Regions from separate parts of the Clostridium amazonense genome, predicted to be linked through region 2. Evidence: a T-box and tRNA genes for the amino acid it is inferred to sense, from the RefSeq annotation. Region 2 holds a T-box; the other holds one or more tRNA genes.
What was found. The T-box of region 2 lies ahead of metG (methionine--tRNA ligase). A T-box ahead of a tRNA ligase gene usually reads a tRNA of that ligase, here a tRNA-Met.
Positions count from the first base shown of each region.

Region 1: it has a tRNA-Met gene. The T-box ahead of metG (methionine--tRNA ligase) is inferred to sense a tRNA for this amino acid. The anticodon was not compared.

Region 1 covers NZ_JBWKMH010000010.1:163,681-171,799, reverse strand. Annotated here, with positions in the region: gene AC07E4_RS05245 (histidine kinase N-terminal domain-containing protein) at 1-422, opposite strand, end outside; gene AC07E4_RS05240 (DUF3887 domain-containing protein) at 774-1,235, shown strand; gene AC07E4_RS05235 (hypothetical protein) at 1,319-1,621, opposite strand; tRNA gene AC07E4_RS05230 (tRNA-Met) at 2,180-2,255, shown strand; gene AC07E4_RS05225 (DEAD/DEAH box helicase) at 2,507-3,805, opposite strand; gene AC07E4_RS05220 (transposase) at 4,193-5,146, opposite strand; tRNA gene AC07E4_RS05215 (tRNA-Glu) at 5,265-5,339, opposite strand; gene AC07E4_RS05210 (DUF1540 domain-containing protein) at 5,540-5,851, opposite strand; gene lysS (lysine--tRNA ligase) at 5,923-7,440, opposite strand; gene AC07E4_RS05200 (ABC transporter permease) at 8,082-8,119, opposite strand, start outside.
Region 2 covers NZ_JBWKMH010000002.1:44,283-52,401, forward strand. Annotated here, with positions in the region: gene AC07E4_RS00315 (phosphate ABC transporter substrate-binding protein) at 1-595, shown strand, start outside; gene pstC (phosphate ABC transporter permease subunit PstC) at 806-1,699, shown strand; gene pstA (phosphate ABC transporter permease PstA) at 1,702-2,526, shown strand; gene pstB (phosphate ABC transporter ATP-binding protein PstB) at 2,541-3,296, shown strand; gene phoU (phosphate signaling complex protein PhoU) at 3,325-3,999, shown strand; gene AC07E4_RS00340 (hypothetical protein) at 4,185-4,532, shown strand; T-box leader at 4,601-4,855, shown strand; gene metG (methionine--tRNA ligase) at 4,952-6,886, shown strand; gene rbr (rubrerythrin) at 7,029-7,619, shown strand; gene AC07E4_RS00355 (histidinol phosphate phosphatase) at 7,650-8,119, opposite strand, start outside.

The DNA.
Region 1 (8,119 bases), on a different contig from region 2:
AACATTTCATCTATTTTTAAATAAAAACTATCTCTTAAATTATTGCTTGTTAATACACCAATTACCTTATTATCTTCTACAACTGGTACACGTCCTATTTCTTTTTCAAGCATCATATCCCGAATATCTCTTGCATAATCATTAGGACTTACTGTTATTACATCTTTAGTGCAATAATTTATAATCTTTTCATTGAATATAGACTTATCTCCTTTTTTTGCAAAAATTCTTTCTACCTCTGCTAAATCATTACGTGTAAAAATTCCTTCTAATTTATTAACTTCATTTATAACTATTGTTTCATCCAAATTGTTTTTCACCATTAAATTACAAACGTACTTAACATTATCATGAGTAAAAACCTTTACAACATTTTTACTCATAATATCTTTAGCTTTATATAACAACTCTTCTAAATTCATATTTCCACCTTTTATCCATAAAAATATTTATAATTCTCTCCTAAATTATACCTAACACCAGTTATATATTCAATTATCCATAACTTTTATTAATTTCCTCTTAATTTGAATATCTTAACTGTCTTTATTGAATTATGTTCCAATTTTATTAAGGTAATATTTATTAAATTTTGTTATAATAAATTAAATAGTCTAATTTTTCTAATTCAAATTATATTTATTTATATATATTAGTAAATTTGACCATAATAAAAACACTTGTATTAATCTTATAATAGCTAATATAAATTTGTTAAATAATATAAAATATTAATTTATATAATATTTTAATAGAAATTAGAGGTGTATATAATGAAATTTATTAAAAAATCTATAATTATTCTTTCTACTTTTTTAATAACACTTTCACTTACTGCTTGTGGAGAAAAAGTGGATACAGAAGCATTACAAAACTATTCTAATGACATAGCTAGTAAGGTTATAACTGCTATGGATAAAAAAGATTATAACAAAATAGAATCCTACTTTAGCGATGAAATGAAAAAGACCTTTTCTAAGGAAACTTTTGATGAGCAAGCAACTTTAATTTCCAATACTCTTGGTGCTTACAAATCTCATGAATTCTTTAAAGGTGAAACTAAAGATGGATATGTTCGTGCATTATATAAAGCAAATTTTGCAAAAGAAAATAATGTTCTTATATCAGTAGTTTATAAAGAAAATGATGAAAATCATAAAGTAGAAGGCATTTTATATCAATCTAAAGGACTTCAAAAAGCAGCAAAAGAATTAAAAAAAGAAAATAAAAAATAAGAGTTTTTACTTAATATATCGTAAAATTAAAGTCCAGTAACATGTGTCACTGGACTTTAATTTACACTTTTTATTTACACTTTTTATTTACACTTTTTATTTATACCTTCATATAAATACTCTAGATACGAAACATCTTCACCCTCATTTTTTAACATGTCGATTCTTTTTCTAGCACCGTCTAAAGTTTCTCTTGCTTCATCATAATCTCTTGCTTTAATACAATTACTAGTATATTCTAAAAGATAATCTACTTTTAGCACTATTTTAGCCATATCTTCTCTATTCTCATTAACAAGTTTCAATACTAAATCATATACTTTGGGTGACAGATTATTCCTAACTGATTTTAAAAAATCATTATTTATACTATTCTTCTTAGCCATTTTTTCACGTCCTTATAAACTGTACTCATTTTTTTATTTTAAACATTACACTTTGAATTATACATTATATTATTAAATTACATAACCATATTTATTATCTACATAATCTAATAAATCCCCAAAAATTATCCACAGTATTTATATAAAAGTTATATTTATCATAAATACTGTGGATAATTTTTCTGAAAATGTGCACAAATTTATAAATTTAAAAAATTCTAATTATATTTTGAAATCTCATGCTGCATAAATCAATTCTAACTTCTTACTTTTATTACTGTTACATTTTCTTTCACAATTAAAGTTTATAGTCTTATCTTACTAAATTCAGTGTATTGGACATGATGCTAAAATGCCCAATAAAGTTAGAATATCTAAAAGTTGGTTTAAGAAAATAGTTTTTTAACAGTTATATACGCCTATATATTTCCCTAATATTTACAAATTATCTTTTTAAAAAATAAATATAATTTTATTTTTCTAAATACCATTGACTTATATATATAATACGACTATACTTACAACATAGCTTAAGGAAATCCCTTAAGAATTTAATATCGCGGGGTGGAGCAGTTGGTAGCTCGTCGGGCTCATAACCCGAAGGTCGTAGGTTCAAGTCCTGCTCCCGCAACCAAAAAAAGATTCTATAATTTATATAGAATCTTTTTTCATGCTTAAAAACACTAATTATTCATTTCAACAAACAAATTTATTTTTTCTTAACTAAAACTATTGTCATTTCTTCTTTTTTAATATACTTAGATAACCTAATTAAATACATTCCATTAATTTGTAAAGGTTGAAATTTGGTTTCAAATAATAATTAAAAAAATATAGCAATTCTCTATAACTAGAAATTTGCTATATTTTATTTATATAATTATTTTAATTATTGGATTTATTTTTTGATTTTCTTTTATGTGACCAATTGTTTCTTCCAATTCGTCCATTTTTGTTACTCTTGTTATTTTTACTATTATTATTGTGACTTCTTTCTGATTTATTTCTTTCTACTTTTGGAATTTCTCTAACTTCTTTAGGTAATTCCTCTGTGTATTTATGCGACTCTATAACTGGTATTGATTGTTTTATAACCTTCTCAATATCTCTAAGGTACTTTCTTTCTTCAGAATCACAAAATGAAAATGCAGCACCATTATGTCCAGCTCTTCCAGTACGTCCAATTCTATGAACATAAGTTTCTGGCACTTCTGGTAAGTCATAATTTATTACATATGATAAATCTTCAACATCAATTCCTCTAGCAGCTATATCCGTTGCAACTAACACTCTTATACTTCCATCTTTAAAACTATTTAATGCAATTTGTCTAGCATTTTGAGACTTATTACCATGTATAGCTAATGCTTCAATACCAGCCTTTGCAAGTTGTTTTGTTATATTATTAGCTCCATATTTTGTTCTTGAAAATACCAAAAGTGATTTTATTGACTCATCCTTAAGTATATCAATTAATAAATTTTTCTTATCTTTTTTTGCTACAAAATATACACCTTGTGAAATAGTATCTACTGTAGATGAAACTGGAGCAACTTCAACTTTAACTGGATCCTTTAAAATAGACTCTACTAAATTTCTTATTTCCTTTGGCATAGTTGCTGAAAATAACATGTTTTGTCTTTTATTTGGCATCTTAGTTATTATTCTTTTTACATCATGTATCATTCCCATATCAAGCATACGATCAGCTTCATCAAGAACAAAGTGTTTTACGTTATCCAACTTAATAAATTTTTGATTAATTAAATCTATAAGTCTTCCTGGTGTTGCAATTAATATATCAACACCTTCTTTTAATACTTTTACTTGTGGATTCTGAGATACCCCCCCAAAAATCACTGCACTCTTCACATTCGTGTATTTACTATACATCTCAAAACTTTCTCCAATTTGTATAGCTAATTCTCTAGTAGGTGCTAATATTAATGCCTTTATACTCTTCTTATTTGTATCTTTTTCTTGTGTTTCATTAATTATGTTCTGTAACACAGGAATTGCAAATGCTGCCGTCTTACCTGTTCCTGTTTGTGCACAACCTAATAAATCTAATCCTTTTAAACCTATTGGAATAGACTTTTCTTGTATCAATGTAGGTTCCTTATAACCTGCATCTTCCAATGCCCTTTTTATTGGTTCTATTATATTTAAATTTTCAAATAACATTTTTCTCCTTCGTAAGTAACTCATTTTAATATTTTGCTCTCTAATACGCAATTTGTTTATTCTTATCTTTTTTAATACGCTCATATCATAAAATATAATTATACCACACCAAAGCATACATTTAAAAATAACTTTACTTTCACTCAAATCCCCTTATAAAGGTGACAGTCATATTTATTCTATACTTTTTCAATTTTATTTTATGACTGTCAATTGTTTTGTCACTACTTATTGATGACCGTCACTTTTATTGATAGTTTTAATTAATTATTTTAGATATAATCATGGTTTTTAGACTAATTTTATACATAATATTGAGTTTTTTAATTGCTTGTCCACTTCCCATATAAAAATTTATATCATAGTGATTTTATCAAAAATTTTTTGTTATTTGTTTTCACTATAAAATTTTTCAATTATGTTTTTGTATTTATCTTCATGTAGTACTAAGTGAATGCCTTCGTTGCTTAGGGCATTTACTTCTTCTATGGACATGTCTTCTAATATGTGTCCAATTTCATATGTTGTTTTTTCTGTGTATATTCCTGTTAGTAGTATGAATAGTGCTTTTGGTGTTTTTACTCCATGATCTGCTTTGGTTAGGAATGAACTTCTTGTTATTCCTGTTTCTTTTTCTACGAAGTCTATTATTTGCTCTACATCAAAGTTTCTTTTTAGTATTTTTCTTGTTATTCCAAATTTCTTATCGTTTATTTTTATTTCTATTTTTCTGTTGTTGATTGTTAGTGTGGTTGATAGGTCGAGTTCTTTAAAGTGTGATACTTTTTGTATTAATGTGTGTTTGAATAGTTTTACATATGATTCCACTGCATATCTTGAGTTTATTGATAATATGCTTAGTATGAAGTCTGTGTCTAATATTCCAAATTCATCTTCATTTCCGAGGTAACAACGCATGCTTGAAAATCTGTATGTTTCAGGCATTTCACTATAGCCAAATATATCTTTTGGGTTAGCATGTATGTATAGTGATGCTTTTAGTAAGTATTCATCAGTGTTTATTAGTTCACTAAAAAATCTTTCTTTTAGTAGTGATCCGTTTGTGTCATATTTAGGGTTATAGTATTTTACATACCTAAGTCCTATACTTTTCATTATTGTACTAATTTCTTCGCCATTTGAGTCTATTATGAAGTGTGCATGGGTGTCCATTAAACAATATGCATAGATTTTAAATTGATATTTTATTTGACTTTCTCTTATTTTTTCCATCATCATTTCTTTATCTAATTCTGATGGAAATAATGGTTTTGATTTTGATTCATGGATTACTATGTGATATATTCCATTTAAATCTGTTACTCTTGCTTGACGTGACAAAACAATCGCTCCTTTTTTATATTTATACTTATTTATAAATATTGACAAAAGAGTTTTATTTAAACAGAAAACTTATCATATATAGAAAAAAGCTATTAACAAAACTTGTTAATAGCTTTGGTGACTCATAGGGGAATCGAACCCCTGTTACCACCGTGAGAGGGTGGTGTCTTAACCGCTTGACCAATGAGCCCTAAGAACATTTATAATTATACTCCTTAACTATTTTTATTTCAATATATTACATTTAATTCTTTTATTGGTTTTTCTAAATGTTCAGTTAATTTCTATTTGAATTTCCTATACATATTCCTATGACTTTTTATTTAAATCAGATAATTAAAATAAAAAGTCAAAATCCACTATAATAGATTTTGACTTTTTATATTATATTTACTTACAGCAAAATGTTGAACATTCAGTTTCGTTGCAATTACAAGCTGATTGGCCTTGTATGTCTATACTTTCAGCACCACATCTACAATTTGCATTGTGAACACAATTAGTTGCTTTACATGCTACATCAACATTTGGATTAGGCTCTGTTGTACAATTAGTAAATGAATCATTTTTTTCTACAAAACTATGACAACATGTAGAACTTGACTCAATAGCCTCTTTTCCAGCTACCTTTATATTACTTATACAACAATAATTTTGATTATTATTTGCACAATTTTCTGCTGAACAACCTAATTTTGGCATTTAATCTTACCTCCTCATAATAAATTCATATTTATTATGAGTTAATATCTATTTTTTATACTTGTTATTTATTATCTTTTTATAAGAGGAAATGATATGACATCTTTTATTGAGTAAGCATTTGTTAAAAACATAATCATTCTATCAATGCCTATTCCAAGTCCCCCTGCTGGTGGCATTCCTGTATCTATTGCTACTGCAAACTCTTCGTCCATTGGACTTGCTGTTTCAAGTCCTGCTCTTAATTTAGCCGCTTGTTCACTCAAAAGAACTCTTTGTCTTAAAGGCTCATTCAATTCGGAATAAGCATTTCCAAGTTCTACCCCATAAGCATAAGGTTCAAATCTTTCAATTAATTCACCATTTTTTCTATGAACTTTACAAAGCGGAGAAGACTCTATAGGAAAATCAATTACAAATGTAGGATTCATCAATTTCTTTTCACAATAAGTCTCAAAAAGCTTTAATATTAATTCTCCTTTAGTACAATCCTCTAAATTAAATTCATCATCACATTCAATATTTAATTCTTTTACTTTTATTTGTTCTAATATCTCTTCCTTTTTTATAAATTCTACATCTATTCCTGTTTCTACTTTAACCAAATCACACATTCTTTCTCTTTTCCATGGTGCTTTAAAGTCTATTTCTATGCCATCATACACAATTTTTGTTGAACCATTTATTTTTGTAAAAACATACTCATAAAGCTCCTCCATAAGTTTCATCATATCATTATAGTCTGCATATGCCATATAGCATTCAAATAAAGTAAATTCAGGATAATGCGTTCTATCTATACCTTCATTTCTAAATGACCTACCTATAGTATACACTCTTTCTATACCACCTACCATAAGTCTTTTTAAATATAATTCAGGTGAAACATTCATAAACACTTCACAATCCAATGCATTTACAAATGTTTTAAACGGTTTTGCTTCTCCACCACCATACTTAGTATCGAGTATAGGTATTTCAGCTTCTATAAAATCTCTATTATTCATAAACTCTCTTATTGTAGCCATTGCTTTTGCTCTATTTATAAATCTTTCTTTAACTTCTGGATTCATTATCATATCTAATGAACGATGTCTTTGCCTTAGCTCTGCATCTTTTATTCCATGATGTTTTTCAGGTAATGTTCTTATAGATTTTGATAAAATATTTAATTCACCACACCTTATAGTTATTTCTTCAGTTTTTGTTTTAAAAGCTGAACCATCTATACCAACAATATCTCCTACATCAATTAATTTTAATAAATCATATTGTTCTTTTCCTACAACTTTTTTGCTTATAAATACCTGTATATTTCCATATTGATCACATAAATCTAAAAATGTTGCATTTCCCATTCTTCTTATAAGCATGACTCTTCCAGCTAAAGTAAAAAGTTCATCTTCTTTGATATTACTGAAGTTATCTATTATATATTTTGTGTGAGTTGTAGCCTTAAAACTATATGGATATGGATTCACACCCAACTCTTCTAATTTTTCTAGCTTTTTAATCCTCTCCACTACATATTCATTAGCATCAGCCATTATTTCTTTTAAATTTTCCATCTCTATATATTTTTCAAACATAATTTAATACCACCTTTTCATTTTAATTTTTAAATATGCCTTTTAACGCAATAAAAAAAACCTTCACCTCCAAGATATTTAATCTTGAGGACGAAAGCTACATTTCGTGGTACCACCCCAGTTTATCCCTCATGTCACCATGGGGACCTCTTCAAGTACGACATTTAATAATGTTTATACTCTATACCTATATCGGGATATCCCGTCACAGTCTCCCCTATATACTAAACATAAGATCGGTGTGAAGCTCAGAGGCTTTTTTCACTAAACAACTTAATACTCCCTCTCACCTTACGGAGTTCTCTTTAAAAAAGCTTATTCAGCTACTCTTCTCATCATCGCTAAATCATTTATTTTAAAATATTCTAAATCTTTTTTCTTTTGATGTCAACCCTTCATTTTCATCCTTTTTCACTCCATCTTATTGTTATTTTTTTAACAATAAGCCCCAGCCCTTGATTTTACTAAGTTTAACTTGTTTTCACCCTAATATTTCACTATGAAATTACTCATTTTTTTTGATAAAGCTACAATTTTATCATTATTTTGTATCTTTTTTTTGCCTTACTGCTTCTTTTTCTTAATCAAGAAATATATTCTTAAATAAAAAAAACTCCCATAATCATGGGAGCAAAATAACTTTAAGTTCTAAATATTACATTTTCTTTATTAAACATAT
Region 2 (8,119 bases):
AAATGGAATAACAGAGATAGGGATGTCTTCTCGTGATTTGAAATCAGAAGAAAAAAGTGCAAATCTTAAAGAACAAACAATTGCTTATGATGGAATTGCAGTTATAACAAATAAAAACAATAAAGTAAAGGAACTTACATCAGCTCAAATAAAAGATATATATACAGGAAAAATAAAAAATTGGAAAGAAGTCGGTGGGGAAGATAAAACTATAGTAGTTGTATCAAGAGAAGATGGTTCAGGAACTAGAGATGCATTCCAAGAAATCTTAGGATTTAAATCAGAAGAATTAATTCAAGATGCAACAATAGCAGATGGAAGTGGAAATATTAAAACAACAGTTCAAAATAATGATAATGCAATTGGATATGTTTCTTTTGAACAATTAGATGATTTAATTACAGTACAAAAAGTTGATGGTGCGGAGGCTACACCTGAGAAAGTAAAATCAAAAGAATATAAATTATCAAGACCATTTTTACTTGTTTATAATGAGGGGAAAATATCAGAACAAGGAAAAAAATTCATAGATTTTATACTAAGTGAAGAAGGTCAAAACATAGTAGATAAAAATGGATCAATAAAAGTAGATTAAGGTATATACAATAATTTTAAATAGATCTCCCTTAAAGTAGATAAGAGAAGAAGTAAAACATCTTCTCTTATTTTTGTGTTAATTATTCTTAACATAAAGTGAACAATAGTTTAACTTGGACTAAATATAAGCTTAACAGTAAATTTATATAATAGAGATATGAAGTAAGGGATATACTAAATAAGACTTATATTAAAAGAGGTGAAAAATTTGAATTTAAAAATAGAGAATAATAGTAACAAAAGAAAATATTTTATAGAGAGTTTGACACAAAAAATATTTTTTACATGTGCATTAGTTGCAGTTATAAGTTTACTTTTAATAATAGGATTTATATTTTATAAGGGTCTACAGCCATTTATATCTAAAGGATATTCATTTAAGGATTTTATTTTAGGGACAGTATGGGTTCCAAGTAGCAATAAATATGGAATATTCCCTATGATTTTAGCATCAATATATGGAACGATAGGAGCTTTAATAATAGGTGCACCAATAGGCATTTTTACAGCTTTATTTATATCAGAAATAGCATCAAAAAAAATAGGAGCTATTATATCAACAGCAGTTCAACTTTTAGCTGGAATTCCATCAGTACTTTATGGAATATTTGGATTAGCAGTTTTAGTACCAGGCATACAAAAGTTATTTAATCTACCAAAAGGCCAAACATTGTTGGCTGTGATAATAGTTTTAGCAGTAATGATGTTACCAACTATAGTGACTGTTGCAGAAACATCAATAAGAGCAGTTCCTAAAAGTTATAAAGAAGCTTCTTTAGCATTAGGTGCATCAAAAATTGAAACTATATTTAAAATTGTACTACCATCAGCAAAATCAGGAATCCTAGCAGCCATAGCATTGGGTGTTGGAAGAGCTATTGGAGAAACAATGGCAGTAATTTTAGTAGCAGGAAATAGTGTAATGATTCCTAAAGCATTAACAGATAGTGTAAGACCACTAACTACTAATATAGCATTGGAAATGGGATATGCATTTGGAGTACATCAAGAAATGTTGTTTGCTACAGGAATAGTATTATTTATATTTATTATGATTATAAATCTTATAATTTTAAAATTATCTTCAAAGGTAGGTAAATAAGTATGAGAAAAGTGAAGGGAATATTGCTAAATGCTTTATTGTGGGTTTCTGCAGCCATAACATTACTAATTTTAGTTATAATACTTGGATTTATTTTAATAAAAGGTATGAAAGTTATAAGTTTTGACTTCTTATTTGGAGGTTACTCAGCAACTGGAACAAGTGGAATATTACCAATGACAATTACGACATTATACACAGTTCTATTAGCATTGATTATAGGAACACCTATAGGAATTTTAGCTGCAATTTATTTGCAAGAATATGCAAAACAAGGTTCAATAGTTAAATTTATAAGATTTTCTACTGAAATATTAGCAGGAATTCCATCAATTATATATGGATTATTTGGCTCTATATTCTTTGTAATTATGTTAAAAATGGGATATTCAATTTTGGCGGCTAGTTTAACACTTGCCATTATGATATTACCAGTAATAATTAGAACAACAGAAGAAGCATTAAAAACAGTGCCAGAAAGTTATAAAGAAGCATCTTTAGCATTGGGTGGAACTAGGTTTCAGACACTTTATAAAGTTATAATTCCAAGTGCAATGCCAGGAATATTATCAGGTGTAATATTGTCAATCGGTAGAATAATAGGAGAGTCAGCAGCAATACTTTTAACAGCAGGAACAGCAGTTGCACTTCCTAAAAGTGTTATGAATAGTGCTAGAACATTAACTGTTCATGCATACTTAGTAACTAAAGAACAAGGAAACATAGAATTAGCAGCAGGAATAGGTATAGTTCTAATAGTTATAATATTGATATTAAATTTACTTTCAAGATTTATAGGAAGAAAATTTACTAAGGGAAATTACTAGGAGAAGGTGATGAAATGGAAAATAAAAAAATTTCAGTAAAAAATTTAAATTTATTTTATGGTGAAAAGCAAGCATTGTTTAATATAGATATGGATATTAAAGAAAATGAAGTAACTGCATTAATAGGACCTTCTGGATGTGGTAAATCAACATTTCTAAGAACTTTAAATAGAATGAATGATTTAATAGATGGAGTTAAGATAACAGGTGAAATTTTTATTGATGACAATGATATAAATAAAGATGATGATGTAATAAAACTAAGAACTAAAGTTGGAATGGTATTTCAAAAACCTAATCCATTTCCAATGAGTATATATGATAATGTTGCATATGGACCTAAAATACATGGTTTAAAGGATAGAAAAAAGTTAGATAAAATAGTAGAAGAAAGTTTAAAAGCTGCAGCACTTTGGGATGAAGTAAAGGATAGATTAAAATCTCCAGCAGCAGGAATGTCTGGAGGACAACAACAAAGACTATGTATTGCAAGAACAATAGCTATGAAACCAGAAGTAATACTTATGGATGAACCAACATCAGCATTAGACCCAATATCAACAATGAAGATTGAAGAATTAATACTATCATTAAAGGAAAATTATACTATAGTAATAGTAACTCATAATATGCAACAAGCAGCTCGTATATCAGATAAAACTGCATTCTTTCTAAATGGAAAAGTAGTTGAATTTGATAAAACAGACATTATATTTTCTAACCCACAAGACATGAGAACAGAAGATTATATAACAGGAAGATTCGGCTAAAAGTAAAGTTTAAAGGGAGGATAAATTTATGAATGCTAGTTTAAGAAAAAATTTTGAAAATGAATTAAAAGAATTGGAAGAAAAGCTAGATTTAATGTGTGATAAAACTATAAATATGTATAGTAATGTTATAAAATCATTAGAAAATAATGATAAAGAATTAGCATTAGATACAATAAAAAAAGATCATGAAATAAATGAATTAAATGACGAAATAAACAATGAAGCAGTAATAATAATAGCAAAACAGGGTCCTGTGGCAATAGATTTAAGAACTATTATTACTATTATAAAAATTTCTACAGAAGTAGAAAGAATTGCAGATTACACTAAAAATATTTCTAATTATGTTTTAGCATTTAGTGAAAATCAAACTGAAGAACTTAAAATTTTAAATAAATCATTTATAAAAGCAATTGAAATATTAAAAAGCATGCTAGCTAAAATTATGAATGCATACAAAAATGATAGTTTAGAGGAAGCTAAGGTTGTTGCTAATTTAGATGATGAAATAGATGATATATATAGAAGAAATTTAGAGCTATTTATAGGATATATACAAAAAACAGAGGATAAGGAAAAAATAAATAAATATCTTCAAGGAATACTGGTTAATAAGCACTTAGAAAGAGCTGGAGACCATATAACAAACATAGTAGAAGAAGTAATGTATTATATTAAAGGGAAAAGATATAGATTATAGAAGTGTTACAATTAAATGTATATTTTATGAAAAGGTGAGGTTGAATTATTTTATAAGTTTAATCTTGCTTTTATTTTGTGGTAAATAATTAACAATATGTAAATAATTACAAAAGAATATTGAAAAAGTAAAATATTGGATTAAAATTATAATAAATATTACAATTAACTTTGGGGGGCTAAGTTATGAAGTTATTGGATAAAATAAAAAAGCTTATAATTTTACTTGGTATTAATATAGCTCTTATATTAGTCATAGCACTGATAAAAAGCAGATTTACAGATATTATGTTTATTAAAACTTGCATGCTATATTTAGCAACTGTAAACTTTTTATTAGGATTAGTAATAAAATCATCAGGTCAAAAGAGGATTGTAAGTGATAGAATGACTAGAAAATATTTTAATATAGGTTCTAGAAAATATGAAGAAGATAAACTGAATGAGGAAGCAAAATATTTTTATAAAAATGACTCTATTACATCATATTTTATTGGTTCTGGAGCAATTTTAATTATTTTAGCAATTATTTAAATTGATTTAAAATTAGTTTTATATTGACAGAATATTTTATTTAACATATGATAATAATAAATAATAAATGAAATGCTGTGAAAAGAAGAGTAATAGTGAAGGAGTATCTAAAAGAGAGCTAGGTTAGGTGAAAGCTAGTGGTATAAATCATTATGAAGATGGTCTTGGAGCATATTTTCTGAGCTATGTATTAGTTAGGAAGATACGGGAGCAACCGATATATTGCAAGGTGATAAATACTTTAAAAGTTGAGTCACTTATTAAGGTACTTGTTGTGAAACAAGTATAAATTAGAGTGGTAACACGTATAATACGTCTCTATACAAAGTAAACTTTGTATAGAGACTTTTTTATTTAAAGAATTTACTTAATAAAAAGTGTAATAATTAAAATAACATTAAAGTTTGGAGGAAGTAAAAATGACAAAAAAACCATTTTATATAACAACACCTATATACTATCCATCTGCGAAACTTCATATAGGAAATACATATACTACAGTTGCAGCAGATGCAATAGCAAGATTTAAAAGATTAACAGGACATGATGTAATGTTCTTAACAGGAACAGATGAACATGGTCAAAAGCTTCAAAGAATAGCAGAAGAAAAGGGTATACAACCAATAGAATACATAGATGAAGTTGTTGCAGGAATAAAGGAACTTTGGAGTTTAATGGATATTAAATACGATAAATTCATAAGAACAACTGAAGATTATCATAAAAGTGCAGTGCAAAAAATATTTAAAAAATTATATGATCAAGGTGATATATACAAAAGTTCATATGAAGGATTATATTGTACTCCATGTGAATCATTCTGGACAGAAACTCAATTAGTTGATGGAAAATGTCCTGATTGTGGAAGACCAGTTGAGAAAGCTAAAGAAGAAGCATATTTCTTTAAAATGTCTAACTATGCAGACAGATTAATAGAATATATTGAAAAACACCCTGATTTTATTCAACCAGAATCAAGAAAAAATGAAATGCTTAATAACTTCTTAAGACCAGGTCTTCAGGACCTATGTATATCAAGAACATCATTTACATGGGGAATTCCTGTAGAGTTTGATCCAGGTCATGTTATATATGTTTGGATAGACGCACTTTCAAATTATATAACTGCACTAGGATATAACAGTGATAACACAGAGCTTTTAGAAAAATATTGGCCAGCAGATGTACATTTAATTGGAAAAGATATATTAAGATTCCACACAATTTATTGGCCTATAATGTTAATGGCATTAGATTTACCACTTCCTAAACAAGTATTTGGACATGGATGGCTACTTGTTGATGGTGGTAAAATGTCTAAATCAAAAGGAAATGTTGTAGATCCAGTAGTTCTAGTTAATCACTTTGGTGTTGATGCAGTAAGATATTACTTATTACATGAAATACCATTTGGTTCAGATGGATTATTTAATAATGAAATATTTATAAAGAAAACAAATTCAGACCTTGCAAATGATCTTGGAAATTTACTTTCAAGAACAGTTACAATGATAGAAAAATATTTTGATGGAGTTATACCAGCACCACAAGTTAAAGAAGCTATAGATGATGAATTAATAAGTTTAGCACTTAAAACACCTAAACTTGTAGAGGAAGCTATAGATAAGTTTAATGCACCAGCAGCATTAGATAATATATGGACATTAATAAGAAGAACAAATAAATATATAGATGAAACAACACCTTGGGTACTTGGAAAAGAGGAAGATAAGAAGCCAAGACTTGCTACAGTTTTATATAACTTAGCAGAATCTTTAAGAATAGTATCTGTTTTAGTTTCAGCATTCTTGCCAACTACAAGTGAAAAAATAAATGCACAATTAAATGATAAAAATATAACTTGGGAAAGTTTAAGCGAGTTCAATGGAACTGAACCAGGAACTAAAGTGTGCAAAGGTGATGTTATATTCCCAAGAATAGATGTTGAAGCAAAGATAGCTGAGCTTGAAAAAATAGCAGAAGAAGCTAAAAAAGCAGCAAATCCAGTTAAAATGGAACCTATTAAAGAAGAAATAACAATTGATGACTTTGACAAGGTTGATTTAAGAGTTGTTAAAGTATTAGAATGCGAACCAATAAAAAAAGCTAAAAAACTTTTAAAACTAAAAGTAGATTTAGGTGGAGAAATTCGTCAGGTTGTTTCTGGAATAGCAATGCATTATAAACCAGAAGAATTAGTTGGAAAAAATGTTGTTTTAGTTGCCAATTTAAAACCTGTAACATTAAGAGGAGAACTTTCTCAAGGTATGATTTTATGTGCAGCTAATGATGATGATAGCAAATTATATACTGTAAATCCAGGTGAATTACCAAGTGGAAGTATAGTTAAATAGATTAAACTTATTTAAGTAAGATAAATTCTATGTGAGTTTATCTTACTTTTTTCATTTATTAGAATTTATATTATAGTTTTAGGAATACTAAATTTTAAAGAGAAATTTTTTATTAAAATATATTTAGAAGGAGATTTAGTTTATGAAAAGTTTGAAGGGAAGTAAAACAGAAACAAATTTAATGAGAGCTTTTGCTGGGGAATCTCAAGCAAGGAATAGATATACTTTTTATGCAGATGTAGCAAAACAGGAAAAATACGAGTACATAGAACATATTTTTACTGAAACAGCTCAAAATGAAAAAGCTCATGCTAAAGTCTTTTTTGATTTGTTAAATAATGGATTAGGTGAAGATGCACAAGTTGATGTTGATGGAAAATATCCAGTAGCTATAGGAAAAACTATGGATAACTTAAAATATGCAGCAGCAGGAGAACATGATGAGTGGACTCATGCTTACCCAGAATTTGAAAGAATAGCTACAGAGGAAGGTTACCCAGAGGTAGCGGCAGCATTTAAAAAAATAATTGAGGTTGAGAAAAAACATGATGAAAGATATACAAACCTATACGATTTAATGAAATCAGGAAAATTATATAAAAGAGATGAAAAAGAGGTTTGGAGATGTAGAAATTGTGGATATATTTATGAGGGAGAAGAAGCACCAAAAGTATGCCCACTTTGTCATTATCCACAAGGATATTATGAAAAATATTATGGAATTGAACAATAATATTATAAATAAAAAATACAATATCTATAATTATAGATATTGTATTTTTCTATTTTTAAAATAAACAGGTTTTAAATTCAATGCATTACAAAAATCTGATGCAATGTCAAAGTTACTTCCAATAGAATCAATGTTATGACTATCAGAACCAATTGTAACAAAAGTTCCACCAACTTCTTTATATAATTTATAAATGTTTTTTAGGTTTGGTAAACAACTTTTATTATTAAATCTTCGAGTATTTACTTCTATAGCTATATCATTTTCAATACAGAAATTAAATATTTCTTTTAAATAATCATAATACTCATTAACATATATTTCTTTATCATCATAAGGATTATATCTGCAAATATAATCAATATGAGCTAACGTGTTTATATAGTTATGTGTATGTACAGATTTTAGTATATCCTTAAAGTAATCAGTGAAGACCTCATCTTTAGTTTTATTATTATATAAAGAACCTTCATATATATCTAAGCCGTTTACAGAGTGTT